2 regions of the Bacteroides sp. RTP21281st1_H5_RTP21281_210402 genome follow, and region 1 is predicted to be linked to the other one. Evidence: riboswitches for the same ligand, from Rfam matches in the RefSeq annotation. Region 1 holds a riboswitch; the other holds the start of a gene.
What was found. Region 1 has a riboswitch for cobalamin ahead of AB5443_RS09485 (TonB-dependent siderophore receptor). Riboswitches for the same ligand answer to the same signal wherever they lie in the genome.
Positions count from the first base shown of each region.

Region 2: it holds a riboswitch for cobalamin, as region 1 does, so the genes downstream of both, AB5443_RS05575 (DUF4465 domain-containing protein) here and AB5443_RS09485 (TonB-dependent siderophore receptor) in region 1, are expected to answer to the same signal.

Region 1 is NZ_JBCOWR010000005.1:145,496-151,778, reverse strand. It holds gene AB5443_RS09495 (ATP-binding protein) at 1-680, shown strand, start outside; gene AB5443_RS09490 (DUF5106 domain-containing protein) at 853-1,797, shown strand; cobalamin riboswitch at 2,112-2,321, shown strand; gene AB5443_RS09485 (TonB-dependent siderophore receptor) at 2,506-4,548, shown strand; gene AB5443_RS09480 (YncE family protein) at 4,558-6,283, shown strand, end outside.
Region 2 is NZ_JBCOWR010000003.1:11,833-18,115, reverse strand. It holds gene AB5443_RS05605 (zincin-like metallopeptidase domain-containing protein) at 1-94, shown strand, start outside; gene AB5443_RS05600 (hypothetical protein) at 154-528, opposite strand; gene AB5443_RS05595 (hypothetical protein) at 543-797, opposite strand; gene AB5443_RS05590 (hypothetical protein) at 794-1,261, opposite strand; gene AB5443_RS05585 (hypothetical protein) at 1,687-2,169, opposite strand; gene AB5443_RS05580 (IS110 family transposase) at 2,955-4,034, opposite strand; cobalamin riboswitch at 4,250-4,442, shown strand; gene AB5443_RS05575 (DUF4465 domain-containing protein) at 4,602-5,570, shown strand; gene AB5443_RS05570 (PKD-like domain-containing protein) at 5,698-6,283, shown strand, end outside.

The sequences.
Region 1 (6,283 bases):
TGAAACGTCAGTTGACGCAGAATATTGCGCATGAGTTGAAAACGCCCGTCAGCAGTATTCAGGGATATTTGGAGACTATTGTCAGCAATGAAAACATTCCACGTGAGAAGATTAATGTGTTCCTTGAACGTTGTTATGCGCAAAGCAATCGTTTGAGCCGGTTATTGCGTGACATTTCTGTGCTTACCCGCATGGATGAAGCCGCCAACATGATTGATATGGAGCGTGTGGACATCAGCGTACTGGTAGGAAACATCATCAACGAAGTAGCACTGGAACTGGACGAGAAGCATATCACAGTGGTTAATTCCTTAAAGAAAAGCATACAAGTCAAAGGAAATTATTCTCTGATTTATTCTATTTTCCGTAATCTGATGGACAATGCCATTGCATATGCGGGCACAAACATTCAGATTAATATCAACTGCTTCCGTGAAGATGAAAGCTACTACTATTTCAGTTTTGCCGATACGGGCGTAGGTGTGTCACCCGAACATCTGAACCGTCTCTTCGAACGCTTCTACAGGGTAGACAAAGGCCGCTCACGAAAGTTAGGCGGAACAGGACTCGGACTGGCTATCGTGAAGAATGCGGTTATCATTCATGGCGGCAGCATCTCTGCCAAAAACAGTCAGGGTGGTGGACTGGAATTTGTATTTACATTGGCAAAGGAGAAGTAAAGTTTTTCAAAAAGTAAGGGTTTAATAAAAAAGGTTCTTTGAAAAGAAACAGGAAAGAAAACAAAAAAGAGGTCAGAGAAGAAAAGGAAGAAAAATTCTTTGAATAAGATGAAAAGGCATTATCTTTGTCTTCCATGTAATTCATAGAAGTTCAATATAATAATAGTCAATCATGAAAACGAACATAAATATTCTTCCGATTGTATGTCTTCTTTGTCTCTGTGCCTGCAAAAACGGTAATGCTTCCGGCTTAAACAAAAACGAAGTAGCGCAGGATACTATCAAGACCTTTGCCCTGCCATCCATCCCCGCAATGATGACAGCACCGGATCAACGTGCCGACTTCCTTGTCAAGCATTATTGGGATAATGTGAACTTTGCCGACACCAACTACATTCACCACCCCGAAGTTACCGAACAAGCCTGGGCGGACTATTGTGACATTCTGAATCATGTTCCGTTGGAAACTGCACAGGAAGCGATGCGGAAAACAATCGAACGGACAAATGTAGACAAGAAAGTATTCACTTACATCACCGACCTGGCAGACAAATATCTGTATGACCCTAACTCCCCAATGCGTAATGAAGAATTCTACATTCCCGTATTAGACGCAATGCTAGCCTCTCCCATATTGGAAGAAATAGAAAAGGTGCGCCCCAAAGCCCGTCGCGAATTAGCACAGAAGAACCGTATCGGCACCAAAGCGCTGGATTTCAACTACACACTAGCTTCCGGCACACAAGGCTCTCTTTACCAACAAAAAGCAGACTATACATTATTATTCATCAACAACCCCGGATGCCATGCCTGTACAGAAACAATAGACGCATTAAAAAACTCCCCCATCATCAACCAGCTTTTAGCACAAAAGAAGTTGATAGTCCTTTCCATCTACCCCGACGAAGAACTGGATGAGTGGAAAAAGCATCTAAACGAATTCCCCAAAGAATGGATTAACGGGTACGACAAGAAATTCATCATCAAAGAACAACAACTGTATGACCTGAAAGCCATCCCCACCCTCTACCTATTGAACAAGGATAAAACGGTACTTCTGAAGGATGCTCCTGTCCAAGCCATCGAAGAATACCTGCTAATGAAAGGCGAACAATAAACAGCTTCCACACCGCACATCCATGCCGTAGCACACGCCCACACACCACGTGCCCACGCCGTAACGCATGCCCCACCGCACATGCCCACGCCGCATGGTTTCCCGGCCCCGTTTTTTCAGCGTCAAGCGCAGGTGTTTTCTCCGGCGTCAAGAAGGGCAGACTGTTTGAGCGTAGCGAGTTTCTGCCCTTTAGCCGGAGGAAACACCGGAGTAGCTGAAAAAACGCAGCCTTGATTCTTTCTTTTTGGTTCTTTTTCTTTCGTATCAAGACGAAAGAAAAAGAACGCCCCCTTTGCAAAAGCCAAATAAACTCCCTATCTTTGCCACGCATTGGTTTGCAGACCTCAAAACACACGAGGAAAGCGATTAAAAGGGAATCAGGTGTAAATCCTGAACAGTCCCGCTGCTGTAAGTTCCATATGTTCGTTGCGAGCAACCTACTTTTAGCCACTGGAAAGAAACTTCCGGGAAGGCGCCCGCAACAGGAACGAGTCAGAAGACCTGCCATGCACCCAATTTCACTGCTTTCGAGGAAAAAGCGTTGAGTCTAATGACCCGGACAATTCGTCTATCATTTCATTCATCACTCTGATTCAGAGAAAGTGTGTTTTAATTAATAAACTCTGCCAAGTTTATTTATGCGTGTCCGGTCGAAGGGATTTCGCCCGGACACTTTTTAAAAGTAAAAAATAGACTAGTAGGATAAGGATGAAACATATCATGTCATACAAAAGCATCTGCGCGGCATTCTGCTGCCAACTTTTATCCGCAACACTTTTCGCGCAACAGCAAAAAGTGGATACAACGCATACCTACTCCATCCCCGAAATAACCGTTTCCGATATTTATCAAACAAGAGAAGTACGCTCCAGCGCTCCGTTGCAGGTACTATCCAAAGATGCACTGAAGAATCTGCACGCTTTGCAGGTTTCCGACGCAGTAAAGCACTTTGCCGGAGTGACCGTGAAAGATTACGGTGGTATCGGCGGACTGAAAACCGTATCCATACGTAGCCTGGGAGCACAGCATACAGCCGTAGGTTATGACGGAATCACCGTAACCGACTGTCAAACCGGACAGATAGACATCGGTCGTTTCTCTCTTGACAATGTAGACCAACTATCACTCAGTAACGGCCAGAGCGACAATATCTTCCAACCGGCACGTTTCTTTGCTTCCGCAGGAATACTGAATATACAGACACTCACTCCCCGTTTCAAAAAAGGAAAGCGCACGAATATCAGTGCCGCCTTCAAGACCGGTTCGTGGGGACTGGTTAATCCGTCCGTCCTGATAGAGCAGCAACTCACCCCAAAATGGACAGTCACAGCCAATGGCGAATGGATGTCTTCGGACGGACAATATCCATATAGCCTGCACTACGGAAATACAGCAGACGACCTGACGTCACGGGAGAAAAGAAAAAATACCGATGTGCAGACTTTTCGTGCCGAAGCCGGACTTTACGGCAACTTCTCCGACAAAAAGCAATGGCGGTTGAAAGCTTATTACTTCCAATCTTCACGGGGACTGCCGAAAGCTACTACACTTTATAACGACTACTCTGCGCAGCATCTTTGGGACAAGAATACATTCGTACAAAGCCAATACAAGAAAGAGTTCAGCCGGCAATGGGTATTCCAAACTTCCGCCAAGTGGAACTGGAGTTATCAACGCTATTTAGACCCCGACACTAAAAACTCTTTAGGGAAAACGGAGAACAGCTATTATCAGCAGGAATATTATCTTTCAGCATCGGTATTATACAGATTGCTGAGTAATCTTTCATTCTCTCTTTCTACAGATGGAAGTATCAATACCATGGATACTAATCTTGCTAATTTTGCGCAACCCACCCGCTACTCATGGCTGACCGCTTTTGCCGGAAAGTACGTGAATGACTGGCTGACAATCTCCGCATCCGCCCTGGCAACCATCATCAATGAAGATGTGAAAGAGGGCGGCAGCGCCGGCAATCACCGCAAATTAACGCCTTATGTCAGCGCTTCATTCAAGCCGTTCCGTAACGAAGAGTTCCGTATCCGTTTCTTCTATAAAGACATTTTCCGTCTGCCTAGCTTCAATGACTTATACTATCAGGAAGTAGGAAACACCAAACTAAAGCCTGAGAATGCGAAGCAATATAATATCGGTCTGACATACAGCAAGAATGTATGCTCATTCCTTCCTTATCTTTCTGCAACCGTTGATGCATACTATAACAAAGTAACGGATAAAATAATCGCCTATCCCACCAAGAACCTTGCAATTTGGAGTATGAGAAACTTGGGAAGTGTAGATATTAAAGGTATCGACGTCACAGGAAACTTGTCTCTTCAACCTTGGGAGAAAATACGCATCAACCTGTCCGGTAATTATACATATCAACGGGCGTTGGATGTCACTGACCCTGATTCGAATAAGGATAAGTCGACTTATAAACATCAGATAGCCTATACTCCCCGTGTTTCAGCTTCAGGGCAGGCAGGAATCGAAACTCCATGGATAAATATGTCTTACTCATTCCTTTATTCGGGAAAACGCTATACAGTGGGACAGAACATCGCAGCAAACCGACTGGATAGTTACAGTGACCACAGTATCTCGGCAAGCCGCGACTTCCAGATAAGAAAAGTTACAAGTTCGCTCAGTGTGGAAGTACTGAACCTGATGGATAAGAATTATGAGATAGTACGATACTTTCCGATGCCGGGACGTTCGGTAAGAGCAACGCTAAAAATAATATACTAAAAGCAGGATATGGATTTGAAAAAGAAATTAACATATATATTTTGGTTCTGTCTGCCGCTACTATTATTATTCACAGCTTGTGATGATATGGAAGACAAGCCTTTTACCTCGGATATTGCGGGTGACCCGACCGAAACGGATACGGCCGAACTCTATGTGCTGTGTGAAGGACTATTCAATCAGAACAACAGTTCATTGATGCGTTTCTCTTTTGGCAACCAGAGAATGGTACGCAACTATTTTAATACAATCAATCATCGGGGATTGGGAGATACGGCAAATGATTTAGCTATTTATGGCGGCAAGATATATGTCATTGTCAATGTTTCCAGTACAGTAGAAGTAGTAGATTTCCGTACAGGAAACTCTTTGAAGCAAATTCAAATACAGGCTGAAAACGGAAGTTCACGAGAGCCAAGATACATTGCTTTCCATAAAGAAAAAGCCTATGTATGTTCATACGATGGAACAGTGACACGAATAGATACAACTTCCCTCACTATAGATGGCGTCGCATCAGTAGGACGTAATCCCGACGGAATTTGTGTACAAAACGGAAAGTTATATATTTCCAATTCCGGTGGCTTGGATCATGCATCCGGTTCAGGCGTAGACAATACTGTATCTGTCGTCGATATTGCTACATTCAAAGAGATTAATAAAATTACAGTAGGATCGAATCCTGGTAAAATAGTAGCCGGTACGGATGGAACAACCGTTTATGTAGCAACCCGCGGAGAAGATGTGGAAGCCGGAAATTACAACTTTGCCAAAATAGACTGTCAAACAAATGAAGTAACTCACTACAATGAGAAAGTACAAAACTTTGCCATTGACGGAGAAATAGCCTATCTATACAATTACAATTATAGTACGCAAACATCTTCTATCAAGACATTCAATCTGAAAACAGGAAAAACCGTTCGTGAGAATTTCATTACGGATGGAACAAGCATTGATACTCCTTACGGTATCAATGTGAACCCTTACAGTGGTAACGTTTATATCACAGATGCTTATGATTATACCATATATGGAGATTTGCTCTGTTTCAACCAACAAGGACAACTACAATTCCGTCTGAATAATATCGGACTGAATCCTAACACGATTGTATTTAGCGACAAAGCTTCACAAAGTGATATTGATGGTAATACCGAAGAAACTGAAAATTCATTGGCTTTCGCCAATAAAGTATGGGAGTACAAACCGGCTCCCGGACAGTTTATCAATACGAGTACGTCGGCTTATGAAAATGGATTTACTACCGAACAAATTTTAGAACGTGCCACAGAAAAGGTCAAGAAGAAATCTGTTATTTCTCTAGGTGGATTCGGTGGTTATATTATACTAGGATTCCCACAGCCTATCCCTAACATCAAAGGAAAATATGACTTCAAGATATGGGGAAATGCTACATACAACAAGAACACAGGTACAGGAGCACTTGGCGGAAATGCTGAACCAGGAATTGTACTAGTCTCAAAAGATATAAACAATAATGGGATACCTGACGATGAATGGTATGAGTTGGCAGGTAGTGAGTACGGAAAAGATACAGAAATACGTAATTACGAAATCACCTATTATCGTCCTCAACCGGTCAATGGCGATGTGCGTTGGACAGACAACCAAGGAAAAGAAGGATTGATTAAGCGTAATACATTCCATCAACAGGACTCTTATTATCCTAACTGGATAGAAGAAGACGAAATAACTTTCCATGGGACACGTC
Region 2 (6,283 bases), on a different contig from region 1:
TAACTTGCAAGCCGTGAACGAGAAGCTGAACGAACTGGAAGAGTATCGGGCAGAACTACAAGAGGCTGAATACGGTGGCGGTATGCGCCGGTAAGGAAAACAAGAAAAGATGCGGAACCGGTTGGCTCCGCATCTTTTCTTGTTTTCGTTTTTTTATTCTTTCAGTAAATCATCCATCATGGACTGCAAATTTGCCATGTCACAATATTGGTTATATCCTCCTCTGTAGTCTTTTGCGTGTTGGGCTGTCCGTATCAGAAACGAATCAAGTTCAACTCTTACGCCGCCGCCCATTCGGGCCAACGTGGAAGAGTGCCTGATGTAAACGAACTTGCCGTTGCGCTCGATGAAACATGAGGTATCATAATGTCCTTTTAAGTTGGATGCCACCTGTGCACCGACCGCCGTTGCATATTTGGAAATCTCACGTACCAATGCTGTCTGGAAACTGCGATACTCTTTTGAAACATAGCCTCCTGCATCTGCAAGGATAGCGTTCTGCCATTTGGTATAAAAATTCTGTGCCATATTGATATTTATTATTATTCGTTCCACAAATAACTTTTCCACTTCTCGCCGTCAATGGTCAGTTTGCCCATTTCCCAATCGTATTCCACTTCCGGTATATTGGTATAAGGGAAATTAACGGTATAGCCTATCTGTCCGTATGAGCAATGCAGAGGGGTAACACAAATCTCCCACCCGAAGTAAAGTTGTGGCGTGCAGTATTTTTGCCAGTTGAAACGACCTGCGGCAATATTGCCGCAAAGTCGTTTGAGTATGCCGGTTGTTGTCATTCCGCACCTCCTTTGCTTAGGATAGTAAGCTGTCCGGGACGGTCTGGAAACCAATAGGCATCACTGTCGATATATACGCATCTACCGCCATTCCACGGCTTTCTGAAAGCTAATACTTCTTTGGGGCCAAACACCACCCCATAGTCGTTTGTAAACGCCACCATATCGCCTACAGCCAAACCGCTGTCTGTTTCCATGACTTCGGACAACCGGCTGAAAAACTCCATGCCCTCGGCTTCACGCTCTTTCTTCCAGCGCAGAAATTCCTCTTTGTGGCTTCTCGATGAGCCAATGGGTGATAGCTCCGATGCCAAAACTTCAATCTCAGAAGAACCTGTTGCGACTAAAATAATACTGTCGCTATCCACTTTTTCGGGAGTTGAGATAATTCGACATTCTACATCGTTATCGGCAGTGTGCCGATAAAGGAGGTTGCCTTGCTTGATGAAATCGTACTTGTTCATTGTCTTTTGATTTAGTGATTTTTTTTATTTCCCTTTTCTTGAAGTCTTCTGACTTCGCCCAAAGAGGTTGTTTTCATGTGCGTTCCAAACGGGGGATACAAGAACGACGGACAAGGAACCTGCGATGAAATTTTATGAAATACCGTTATCTCCGATTACGGAAAGTTGTCGTCAAATTTTATTTCAGGTAGCGATAGCGGTACTTGAACCATGTTCGTCCACCGTACCTTTGCACACGAAAACAGATCTGCGGCGTATGTCGGGGCTGTGAAGGGATTATACCCTTAAAACAGGAATATACCGGCAGGGAAGCCGATGGCGGAAACTCGGCAGAGTATGTTATAAAAGTAATCGGGGAGCCTGTGCAAAAAAGAGAGCAACCACCCGCTTTTGAGGCGGGTGATTGCCAATGTTTCGGACAATCATCAGAAGTGATAATCAACAACTCCTCCGATGTAGAGTATCGTTCCCGGTTCAAGCCTACAAACAAACTCCATAAACGCAAAGGACTGTTCGGCAAAAGACTGGCAGCCGTCGCCATCCAAATAGAAATGATAGGCGACATCCAACGGATTTTCTACTGCCTGTTTGAGATAATAGGTCGAACCCCATTCCAACATATTATCTACCGTAAGAGCATCCGCTCTCTTTTTGATATTGGCGACATACTCCTCTTTCCATTGCTCTATTCCACCATTATAGCGCATGGTGTCATCGGATATAAGCTCGAACATTCCGTTGGGTAAGGCATGATTGACCAAATTGGCAATATCCTCTTTACGGTTTTCCTCGTCTATTTCTGAACAATAGTCATAGAAGCTCCCGTCTCCTTGCTGGAGTGTGTCCTCATTCAGATAGTTTTCTTTGTCTATCGGCTCCGTTGAAATTTGAAAAATCCTGCTGTGCATAATTGTAAATTTTAGATTGTCAAACATTTTCTTGTTTCCCTTTTCTTGAAGCTCTTCGGCTTCTCGTCGGGGAATGATTTTTATGCAGGACTGACAGCGGAAAAAGGACGGATAAGGCAAGTAAACAGTGTACGGGATGGAACGGAATACCCAACCGCCGAGTGCAAGGGCAAAACCCGGCTCGACCGGCTTTGTTCTGCAACGAGACGGGGGCTAAAAGCCCATCTTCGATTTGCGGAAGGCTGCCGTGAAGAATATCCGGGAACCGTTAGCGAAAGCGGTACTTGACGACCGGACGCACGCTGTACCTTTGCATAGAAAACCTCTCCGAAGAGAATTGCTGACGTGAGATGAGAAAAAGCCATAATTGAGAAATGTTATTATTCATAAAGGGGAAGGACTATTCATAGTTGTTTTCCTGTTACAATCCAAATAAAATTGGATCAAAGTTTTCGGTTAAATTTGTTTTTATCTTATTTACAGCGTATTGCATTTCTTGGTGAACTTCTCGGCCAAAGGTCAAGGCACGAGAGCCTCCGCCGGCCTTTGATCGAGCCGGTGCGGAGGCACATCGTGCTTAACACCTTTGGCTCTCTCGAAAGCCGAGATTTCAGAACCCGAAAAAATCCTTCGATAAACAGATTTTCCTTAGCGGTCAGCTCTCTGCCGCATATCCCTTATTAGTTTACAAAGGCCAGAGGAGCAGATTATTTTAAGCGGACGTTAACGCCGCAACAACTATGTAGTATTCTCTCTGGGAAAATCCGTTTACCGGAAGGGTTTCTCTATGACACGATACTATTGACATATTCGGTCTGATGTTTCAGCACAAAGAATAGACGGTTTACCAGTTTGCGGGCGACCTTTACGATAGCTTTGCTCTTGGGCATCCGTTTGCATTGTTCCGTATAGAACAGGTTCATCGCAGGGTCTTGACGTACCGCCACCCATGCCGCTTCTATCAGGTTACAGCGCATAACGGCGTGTTTTCGTATGGTAATATCCCCCGTCCCATCTTTCTCTCCGCTGGAGTGGCACATCGGGATCATTCCGATATAGGCAGCCAGTTGTTCGGCATTGCGGAAGCGGGTTATGTCGCATATCTCGGAGAGGAACGCCATTCCCGTAGCCTGCCCGAACCCCGGAACGCTCATAATCAACCGCAGCGGTTCGCGGAATCGATCCGTCTTGGCCAATGTCCGTAAAGCCCGTGTCATCTCCAGTTTCTGACGGCGTAACTCTTCCAGATGCCGGATATGAATGTCGAGGGCCTGACGGCCGCTCGGGGTGAGCGTCTCTATCTCCTTCAACCAGGCGAAAAAGCGCTTCGACCAGTTGGAAAACGGAGTGAGAAACTCCTGCGGAATCTCGATGCCTAAATACCGAAGTTGAGACTTGAGCCGATTCTTCTGACGGGTCGTGTCTTTGGTTATCGAGTTCTTCAATCTTATCAAGGAACGCATCTCCAACGATACGCTGTCCGGCGTATAAATGCCTTTCAGCTCGTTGGCTCTTAAACTCCGCGCCAGCTTACCGCTGTCCACGGTGTCGGTCTTACGCAGCTTTTCGCTGCTCTTGGTCGGCACGTCGGCCGGATTGACCACGATGTTGTCGATCCCTAAGGCCGTCAGACGCTCGTGTATCCAAAATCCGCAGAAGCCCGCTTCGTACACCGAGTGATACTCGGCGCCCGGATAACTCCGAGTTAAAAATCCGTACAACGCTTCTGGGCTCGGATGCTGGCTAAACTTCTTCAATACGGAGGTTTCGGACAAGACCGTAACCGACCAACTCTTCAAATGGACGTCGATTCCTACATAAATCTTTTGTCCTCTGAAACTAATTTTGTTTCTTTGCTCTCTCATGGCTATCGTCGTTTTAGTTAGTAAAGGTTTTGCAGCTTTAATCTAACCAAAATCTCGATAGCTTTTTCATTTATCCGCTATCATCGCGGCTTACCCTGATTGTAAACATAGGGATTATAAATGTTTAGTTGGCATGAAAATACAATTCGCACTATAAAATAATCTTTTCTTGAAATAAAAATTAGGGAAAAAGAAACGAGATTAAAAAATAACCATTAACTTTGCACCAGTCAAGTTTCCAATCGAAGCGTCGAATGGAATTAAAAGGGAATCCCGGTGAAAATCCGGAGCTGTACTCGCAGCTGTAAGTCCTATTAAAGTTTATCGCACTCTTTGCCACTGGTGAAAGCTGGGAAGGCGCGATAAGCGGGATGAGCCAGAAGACCTGCTTGATGAGATATGATTTAGTGACCACGGGATAATTGGCATTAGATTAAAATGAACAGAGGCTCGTCCAAAGACACCTAATATTCTTTTTGATAACCGATTTCTCATTCGTTGCAAATCTATCGCAAGGAAAACGAATGTGTAATTAAACTTTTTTGTTTAACTTTTAATAATTGAGTTATGAAAAAGAATCTTAAATTCTTGGCAATGGCTGTTGTAGCAATGGCCGCCGCAGTGTTCACAGGATGTTCGTCCGATGATGACTTCCTTGCTCCGTATGAGGAGAGTGCGATTCAAACCCGCGCGATAAGTTCTACCAATGCGCTTATCAATTTTGATAACGTACCTTCCAGCGTAATGGCTTCTGACCAGTATGGAAACAATCTCTATTCTGCCACGGCCAACGGCAAGCAGGTAACGACCGGCTACATCACTCAAATCGGGCAAACCGGTACGTACATTCAGTTCCCGATTAACTATTTGGAACAAGAATGGGTAAGCGGACAGCCTTGGGAATATGAGTTTTGGAATGGTGGTTTTGCCATCTCTAATTTCCATAATCTGACACAGGGTGATTATGAGAATCAATGTAGCGTTTATGATAAGAATGGCGGTCATAGCGGTAAAAATTTTGCCGTTGCTTTCGGTTATAGCGATTCATACAATGATGCGGGAGCAACCTATGACAAGTGCGCCAAGATTTACTTGACCAATGCAACCGGATATAAAGTCGAAATTCCAAAGAAGCCAGTTAAGGGTACACCGAAATATGGCAAATTCAACAGTGTATGGGTCTGCAATACAACTTATACCTACTTGGTCATGAAGGATGGCAACTCGTTTACACAAGGCTCTTTGTCGGCACAAAAAGGATGGTTTAAGGTGGTATTTGTTGCGTTGGATGCGACGGGTAAACCTACAGGTAAGGAAGTAGAATACTATTTGGCAAACTTCGATTCCAGTAAGGATGCAGAATCAGGCTTGGCCAATCAAATCCGTACTGGTTGGAGCCAAGTGGACTTAAGCGGTTTAGGTGACAGCGTATGTACTGTAGCTATCAATTTTAAAGGAAGCGATTCAAGCGCATACGGATTGAACACTCCTGCTTACGTTGCCATAGACGATATTGATGTAACCGTAAACGAATAACATGAATTTGGGGCAAATGCTTTTTAACGACAAATGCTAAGTATTTGCCCCTTTTTATTATATCCCAATGGAGATTGAAATTAAATACTTTCTTCAAGGGAATTTCAGCGTTAAAATTATAAATATAATGAAGAAGTATTTGCTTTTATTCTCCTTGACGATATTTCTATTTGCATGCAACAAAGACGAAGAAATATCGCAGGACGTGACCGTGCCTCCTGTCATTGAATTGGACAGCGAAGACGGAATCTATGTTGTAAAGATAGGAAAAGAGGTCGTTATTGAGCCGACCTATCAGAATGTCGATTACGCCGTTTATTCATGGAAATGCAACGGTCGTATCATTTCCGATGAGCCTCAATTGAAATACATTTTCAACGAATGCGGTTCGTATTACGTTACCCTGCGTGTGGATACGAGGGATGCCAGCACAGAGGAAGAAATTCGTGTGGATGTCAATGAATTGGCTCCGCCCGTCATTTCATTGGTAACCCCCTCTATAGGGCTTAAAGTTGTCGCAGGACGTGAATATATCCTTACTCCCGACATTCAAAATGCAGAAGGAGCTACTTATTTGTGGACTCTTAACGGGAACGAAGTCGGAACTGAAAATACTTATACATTCAAGCAAGATGAGTTGGGAACTTATGAACTGACTTTAACTGTAGCGAATGAAGACGGACAATCAGAGAAGACAGTTTCTATTGAGGTTG